One region of the Halobacillus amylolyticus genome, then DNA from elsewhere that is predicted to be linked to it. Evidence: predicted binding sites of a transcription regulator. Region 1 holds the regulator's gene; the other holds the start of a gene.

Region 1 (4,303 bases):
CGAGAGAAGAAATTTTCAAGAAGATTGACGAGGAAAATGTAAAGTTTGTCCGTTTGCAATTCACGGATATGCTAGGCACGATTAAAAATGTTGAAATACCAGTAAGTCAAGTAGATAAAGCTCTTGATGGAATGATGATGTTTGATGGTTCGTCCATCGAAGGATTTGTTCGTATTGAAGAATCAGACATGTACTTAGTACCAGACCTTGATACATTTGTTGTCTTCCCGTGGTCATCTGAAAAAGGTAAGGTAGCACGCTTTATTTGTGATATTTATAACCCTGATATGACACCATTTGAAGGATGTCCACGTTACAATCTAAAGCGTAATTTAAAGAAAATGGAAGAACTAGGTTTCTCGGCCTTTAATATCGGAACAGAGCCTGAATTTTTCCTTTTCAAGCTGGATGTAAATGGCGAACCAACGATGGAACTTAATGATAAAGGCGGGTATTTTGATTTAGCACCAACAGACTTAGGTGAAAATTGCCGTCGTGATATTGTGCTTGAGCTTGAAGAGATGGGTTTTGAAATCGAAGCTTCTCACCATGAAGTGGCTCCGGGACAACATGAGATCGATTTCAAATATTCTGATGCAGTAAAACACTGCGACGATATTCAAACTTTTAAGCTGGCAGTTAAGACCATTGCACGCCAGCATGGATTACATGCAACCTTTATGCCTAAACCATTGTTTGGTGTGAACGGATCTGGTATGCATGCCAACATGTCACTATTCACTGAGGATGGCAATGCCTTTTTTGATGAAAATGGAAAAGAGCAGTTATCTGATGTCGCTTATCAATTTACAGCCGGAATTGTAAAGCATGCGACTAACTTCACAGCCGTAACCAACCCGACTATCAATTCCTATAAGCGTCTTGTACCTGGTTACGAAGCACCTTGTTATGTTGCTTGGTCAGGTCAAAACCGTAGTCCACTCGTTCGTGTGCCGACATCTCGCGGGTTAAGCACGCGTATTGAAGTGCGTAGTGTTGACCCTGCGGCAAACCCATACATGGCTATGGCAGTGCTGCTTGCTGCTGGTCTTGATGGTGTTGAGAACAAGCTTGAGGCACCAGCACCAGTTGATCGTAACATCTATGTAATGGACAAAAGAGAGCGTGAAGCCCACGGCGTTAAGGATCTGCCTGCAACACTTTCTGATGCACTTCTTGAGCTGCAATCAGATGAAGTCATGGTAAAAGCGCTTGGAGAGCACTTGTTTGAACACTTTATTGAAGCGAAAGAAATAGAGTGGGATATGTTCCGTACTCAGGTACATCCATGGGAGCGCGAGCAATATCTACAAACTTATTAAACTTTGAAATGCCTTGGCGCTGGGAGCGTCAAGGTTTTTTAATTAAATCGCTAACAAAAGCAGGCATAACAACAGAGCTCTGGATTTTTGCGGGAGGGCCAGGTATAAAGCTATCATTGCAAAAGATGGTACAGAGGATGCGGGTCACTGTCCCTTTATCGTCTGTACCATCGTCAAAGGTGAGAGAAGGTAAACGTTTCAACGGAAATGTTTAAGCTTAGGGGGTTACTTGTTACTCTGGATAGGCTAAAATACTAGTTATGAAGGAAGGATAATAGATCTATCCTCAAAAACTACTGGAGAGTTTTTATTAAAAACCTCCACCAAATCCACCACCGTATCCACCGCGGTTAAAGCCAGTACCTACGATGATCAAAAGAATGAAAAGAACCACGATCAAGGCAAATCCTGATCCGTAATTGCCGTAACTCATATCTATACCTCCTTTATCAGTTAATAGTTCATTATATGTAATGACTATAGCAATGTAGAGGGCATTTGTCAGACTTTCATAAAATATCAGCAATTGAACCAGAGGCATAGATTATGCATCAATTTAAGCTGCTAACTTGATGCGGAAAAAACTATAAAGGTCAGCAATATTACAAGTCACCACGTTAGCGTGATAAATTTTCCTAAACTAAAAATCCGAGAGCAATTGATTTAGCTCTCGGATTTTTTTAATGAACGGTGCGGTAAAGACCGACTACTTTACCTAGTATTGAAACATCATTTAATATAATCGGTTCCATGGTTGCATTTTCAGGCTGTAGTCGAATATGCTTCTTTTCTTTGAAAAAACGCTTCACTGTGGCTTCCTCATCCTCTGTCATAGCCACAACAATATCCCCGTTCTCGGCTGTCTGTTGATGGCGAACGATCACCATATCTCCATTCAGGATACCCGCTTCAATCATACTATCACCTTGTACAACTAAAACAAACGTATTGTCATCTGACCCTGCTAATGAGTCAGGAAGAGGGACGTATTCCTCGATATTTTCTATTGCTGTAATGGGGGAGCCAGCCGTAACTTTACCTATTACCGGTGCGTAAAATGCTTCGGTGCGGGGAACGCTTTGGTTCTCCTCTAAATCAATGACTTCTATCGCTCGGGGTTTCGTAGGGTCCCGTCGAAGGTAGCCTTTTTTTTCTAAGCGGGAAAGGTGTCCGTGCACGGTTGAACTCGAAGCAAGCCCGACGGATTGTCCGATTTCTCTTACGGATGGGGGGTACCCCTTTAGTAAGACTTGCTCTTTAATAAAGTCTAGTATTGCTTGTTGACGTTTCGAAAGTTTATTCATAGATTGCCACCTCGTACATAGAATTATAATAACCACATTGTACCATGCGTTTTCAAAAAATACAAACAAGCGTTCGAAAAAACAGTTGACAGGAACTTTTGTTCGTATATAATTAAAATTAACAAACACGAACAAACGTTTCTAAGAACGGTTGTTCCTTAATAGGGGGTATATTATATGTTCAACAAACTTTCAAAACTCGATATCACGTATATTCTATTATTTGCCGCTGGTCTAGCCTTTTTATATTACTCTATGGTCACAAGTATATAAATCAGTTATCCTTGGGTTGAAAAAACAAGAGGTGGTACAGCATGAAAGCAATTCTCTATTGCCGTGTAAGCACGGAGAAAGAAGCACAAGTTTCTTCATTAAAAAGACAACGGACTGAATTAATGGCGATGGCCGAACACCAATCAATCGAAGTGGTAGATTGTATTGAAGAGCAAGCAAGCGGATATGATATTGAACGTGAAGGGGTCTTCCGCTTGCTGGACCATTTTTCAAATGGAAAAGCAGATGTTCTTATTATTCAAGATGAGACGAGATTGGGCAGAGGAAATACCAAAATTGCACTTTTTCATCAACTTCAAAAGCTGGATGTTCGTATCTATTCGTTATCACACGAAGGGGAACTGCAATTTTCTGAATCGGATTCCATGGTGCTGCAGATTGTAGGAGTTGTTGAAGAATACCAGCGCAAAATACATAATATGAAGATTAGGCGAGGGATGAAGAAGGCCGTTGAGAGTGGATACGATCCATCTAAGAACTTATCGAATCAACATCTTGCTCCCGGCAGAGCACGGGTTGATTTTCCAGTTGAAGAAGTTGTTCGCTTAAGAAACAACAAACTAACCTTTAACGAGATCGCAGCGACACTAAGAGGACTGGGTTACGATGTCTCTAAGGCTACTGTGCATCGTCGATACCAAGAGTTCATTACGCTTGAAAAACAACAGAAAAATAGGTAATATTACTATATAACAAGTGTCATATGACGCTTGTCTTTTTCATGGCCAATACCAGTTAAGGAGGTATGTGAAAATGTTAGCAGATGAAAAACTGAAACGAATTAATGAATTAGCTAATAAATCTAAAGGTGAAGGTTTAAATAAAGCTGAAAAGACGGAGCAGCAAGAACTTCGTCAAGAATATTTAAAGAATGTTCGTAAATCCTTTAAAAATCAGTTGAAAGGTATGACTGTTGTGGACCCAAACGGGAAGGACGTTACACCGAAAAAGCTGAAAGAAATGCAGGAAAATGAAAAAAAACATTAAATCATATACCGTACTCATTGTGGGTACGGTTTTTTGTTTAGCTTTGTGAATCTAGGGAAAAGTAATGGATGTCTATTAAGAAGATTGGTGAATAACAATAACAATGCTTGTCACTTGCTCATTTTCATTATAGGATAATACATGATACATATATGGGAAGACGAAAGGAGAATGTTGACATGGCTTCAAGCCTTGAACAAACATCTATTAATACTATCCGAACACTTACTATTGATGCAGTTGAAAAAGCGCAATCAGGTCATCCAGGGATGCCCATGGGAGCGGCCCCAATGGCTTACACCCTTTGGACAAAATTTATGAACCACAATCCAGGAAATTCACACTGGTTTAACCGTGATCGTTTTGTTTTATCAGCAGGTCATGGATCAATGCTGT
Region 2 (4,303 bases), 610 kb from region 1:
ATAATTGGATCAGTAATGAACTTACTGATGAGTGTACACTATGAAGGAGCTATAATTGATATAGTTTTTTCATACAATTAATTCCCTCACTCAAAAGTTAACCAGTCGTCTCAATTGGCCAATGCCCAAACCTTGGAGCATTGGCATTTTTTTGTTCTTTTTTTGACTAGCGAAAGCTGCTCAGATAGGAAAGACTAATCAATTGCCTTTGGTTCGAAAAGGTCACCCCGCTGTGCTGCTTCATTATGCTAAACATCCTTCTGCGATTTTCTTAGCCTAACTAGGCTTTTTGTACGTAATCATAAATTCTTCATTCGTTAAATAAAAGTCTCTTTCTGGACGATCTGACAGTAATCCCAAACCTTCAAGCATAAAATAGCTTACTTTTTTATAAGGATCTCCTTCAATGATTGGAGGTTCTTGTGTTAGTTGCATATATTGATCTACTGCTTGTTGAACTCTATCTAAGTCGCGGGCTAACTGTTGATTTTCTTCGGTGAATAATTCATAGGTTTCACGTGACATGTAATAACGTTTTTTAGGGATTCCATCCAGATAAGGGGACAGCAGTTGATAATCTAATGTTAGATCACTCTTAATTAATACACTTAACGGGATTTCACTTGGTTTATGATCTGCATACATATGGACCGCCTTACGGACTTCACCCAATGATAAGTCTTTCACTTTGGGAGTATCGTCTTTATTGGACTGATCTTTCTTTTGCTTTCGTTTCCACATTTGTTCGTCCCCCTTTGAAAAATTTAATCTCACATAATAAAAGTACCCCTTTTAAAGGTTTTCTACTCGCATTGTGATAGTGATTGAGCGAGGGTAAAATAAAATTGTTAATTTTTAAATAATTTTAGACTTTTTGATCGTTTTCTGGTAGATTTAAGGAGAGGAAGTTATTACTTCCATTTATGTGATGGAAAAGTCGCATTAAAACCAGAAAGGGAGTAGAGAAAATGGATTATGTTCAAACAAGAGAATATGAGGTGAACCCCCAGACTATGGCTCTGATTGCTAAATATGATGAGCATGGGCAGGTTATTACAGAAGTTATTGAAAGTGGGGGACGGTTTGATTTACCTTTCTATCCAGGTCATATCATTGACCAGTCCTGTCGTTATTTTGCCAGCAGTCTGGAAGGTCGTATGGCAGGTACAAAACAAGTAGCAGGATTTACCCATAAGCCTCCTATTGTGATTTCCCAGAAGATGGGCATGTATTTCTTCCCAATAATCTCCCCGAAACGAAAAGAGTGCTCTTGGATTGCACATAAGTACATTCGGAATTATGACCCAGCGATGGATCATACCACGACCATTCACTTCGTCAACGGCGTTTCCGTTAATGTTCCTGTTTCTGAGGGGATGATTGCTAACCAAATCCAGCGGACTGCACAATTTCGATTCACTCTTGAGGACCGCTTAAGCAATTTCCCAACGCCACAGTCTCTTGCTTCTCAGGCTGAGAGGATTGCTGAGAATTTTGGATAAGCTCAAATAGAATGTTTTCCACCTTTTTTCTAATAGCTGGATTAAAGTAATTACGTTTTTCTTCATAGCCATGTGCTAAGAATAAAAAAGAAGTAAATGAATCATTACGTCCTGATTCGACGACTTGCAGTTTTCGATGGTTCATTTGAGTTCTCAGCTTCTTTCTTTCTTCTCTAGCTTCAAGCTCCATTTTACTAAGCAGTTCCATATAAGGCTCCTTAATTTTAAACAGTCCCTGTTCAAAATGTTTACGATCCTGACGAATGACGGCAATGGCCATCGTTAAAAATAAATAGCGTGAAGCAATATCCAGTTCTTTTTGTTTTAAGTAACGCATGATGCTCCCCTCCATATAAGAACGTTTGTTCCCTTTAGTATATCATGGTTTTTGAAAAAGTATGCAAGAATATTTTTCAAAGGTTAAACTTGGGAATGAAGGAGAAACTATGGATAACCTTACCTTTTGGTAGGCAGGAGCTCATGTATCCATTAAAATAGAAGAAAAGCATCCGCTGTTTTGATAGCGATAAGGAGTACCGTCATGTATTTGTTAAATATCACGGTAGAGAAAATAAAAAACTTAGCTGAAAATGATCGATTATTTGATTATATCATTAACCAATTACAGCAATTTGAGAGTCTTGGTCCGTTGCCCGGTATCCTGCTACCTATGCTGGAGGCATTTTTACCAATTCTGCCGCTGGTAGGTTTTGTGCTGGCGAACTCAGTTGTCTATGGTCTGTTTCAAGGGTTTTTATACTCGTGGATTGGAACATCGTTTGGTTCGGTTCTTGTGTTTATGCTTGTGCGCCGTTTGGGTCAGAAGCGATTTTTTAATGTGATTAGGCGTAATAAACAAGTGAAACGAGTTATGTTGTGGTTTGAGGACCATGGATTTGGTCCTCTGTTTCTATTAATGTGCTTTCCTTTCTCCCCATCATCGGTAATTAATGTTGTTGCTGGACTATCCACGATAAGTCGCCAGCAATTTATTTTAGCTGTATTTTTAGGGAAATCGGTTATGATTTTCACAGTTTCCTATGTTGGAAGCAGCATAGCCTCGTTTGCGCAAAATCCGGTAAAGACAATCGTCGTCGGTGTTTGTATCCTGTTATTCTGGATTCTCGGAAAATTTATTGAAAAAAGACTACAGCAAAAAACGGAAAAACGTTCTCATCGCAGCGGTTAAAACCATGTTCTAAAGGGTAAAATAGTAGGAAAAGAACATGTGCTGGAGGATAGAGTAATGAAAAAATACCGCAGTATCATCCGTGCTGTGCTGCTTGCGTTGTTGTTGGCGTTGGTATTAAGATCGTATTTATTTGCGAGTTATGTTGTAGATGGTGAATCTATGGAGCCTACACTTTATGATGGGAATCTATTAATGGTTAATAAGGTAGTCTATGATTGGCAAGGTGTAAACCGCGGAGACGTTATTGTCTTTCATGCCAATGAAAAAGAAGATTACGTTAAACGTGTAATTGGTATAGAAGGAGATCATATAGCCTTTGAGAATGATGTATTATATGTAAATGGAAGGCGTGTTCCGGAGCCTTATTTAGAGGAATTACGACCAGATGATGGAAGGTTATTTACAAGGGACTTCACCCTAGAAGGGGTAACAGATCAAAGCGTGGTTCCAGAGGGGCATCTGTTTGTAATGGGGGATAATCGCAGGGACAGCTTGGATAGTCGTTACTTTGGATTTGTTCCCGTTGAAAGTATTGTGGGTAAAGTTGATGTGCGTTACTGGCCAGTTTCACAAGTTGATTTACAATTTAAATAGTTTTACAAAGCCGTCCGTAAGTGGACGGCTTTTTGAGTGGTGAAAAGTTGTCATCTTTCTTATTGTTGCGACATGGGTCCAGAGTTTTCCCGATTATGATCACATCTGGTGATCATAACAGCGTTAGGGAACAATCCAGCAATGTTAGGGAACAATCTTTTGAGCTAAGGAACAATCCAGTCAGTTAGGGAACAATCATTAAACGTTAGGGAACAATAAAAATTTCGATGAATGGGGTGTTGAACTCCAAATGATTGTATAGAAGCCGATTATTTCCTTGTCGAAAAAACTGCAATGATTGACCATATCCCCTAAAATAAAGGATACTAGAAGAAGAGGAAAATAACCGAAAAGGGGCTACATCAAATGGCGATACAGTTTTTGCTTGGACGTTCCGGGACTGGCAAAGGAGTGCGAGTGCTAGATGAAATTGAAGCAAAGCTAAAAGAGGATCCTAAGGGTCGGTCCATCATGTACATTGTTCCAGACCAAATGACCTTTCAGCAGGAATATGCCTTGCTGAAAAGGGATGGGCTTGAAGGGTCAATTAGAGCTCAAGTATTCAGTTTTTCCCGTCTGGCCTGGCGTGTGTTTCAGGAGACTGGAGGCGGGACGAAGAAGTTTATCAGCTCAACAGGTGTGCAAATGATGCTCCGGAAGATTGTTGAAGAGCGGAAGTCAGACTGGAGAGTTTTTCAAAAAGCTGTTGAAAAACAAGGGTTTATTGAGCAGCTTGAAGGAATGATCACGGAATTTAAACGCTATAAAATCTCGCCGGAAACGTTGCAAATGCAGATGAGTGCGATGGATCAGGTTGTACATAAAACAAGTCATGAAGAGGGGTTGCGGGAGAAGCTTGATGATTTATCGTACATTTTTGAACATCTCACGGAAGCTTTGAGGGAACAGTATATAGATAGCGAGGATCAGCTTCAGCTTCTTGCTGATAAAATTCCCGAAGCCCGGTTTCTTGAAGGGGCGGATGTCTATTTAGATGGGTTCCATAGTTTTACAC

The links. The regulator LexA, encoded in region 1, represses DNA repair genes until DNA is damaged. The targets are predictions, from matches to a motif close to CGAACATATGTTCG.
Region 2: MUO15_RS06760 (YhjD family protein) is a predicted target of LexA. The motif match lies at 1,858-1,871, and genes of this name have one in related genera.

What each region holds. Positions count from the first base shown of each region.
Region 1 is NZ_CP095075.1:670,864-675,166, reverse strand. It holds gene glnA (type I glutamate--ammonia ligase) at 1-1,322, shown strand, start outside; gene MUO15_RS03590 (YjcZ family sporulation protein) at 1,633-1,755, opposite strand; gene lexA (transcriptional repressor LexA) at 2,003-2,626, opposite strand; gene MUO15_RS03580 (YneB family resolvase-like protein) at 2,941-3,600, shown strand; gene MUO15_RS03575 (DUF896 domain-containing protein) at 3,674-3,907, shown strand; gene tkt (transketolase) at 4,087-4,303, shown strand, end outside.
Region 2 is NZ_CP095075.1:1,282,702-1,287,004, reverse strand. It holds gene MUO15_RS06770 (DUF3939 domain-containing protein) at 277-741, opposite strand; gene MUO15_RS06765 (competence protein ComK) at 969-1,502, shown strand; gene MUO15_RS06760 (YhjD family protein) at 1,417-1,839, opposite strand; gene MUO15_RS06755 (TVP38/TMEM64 family protein) at 2,044-2,691, shown strand; gene lepB (signal peptidase I) at 2,734-3,288, shown strand; gene addB (helicase-exonuclease AddAB subunit AddB) at 3,655-4,303, shown strand, end outside.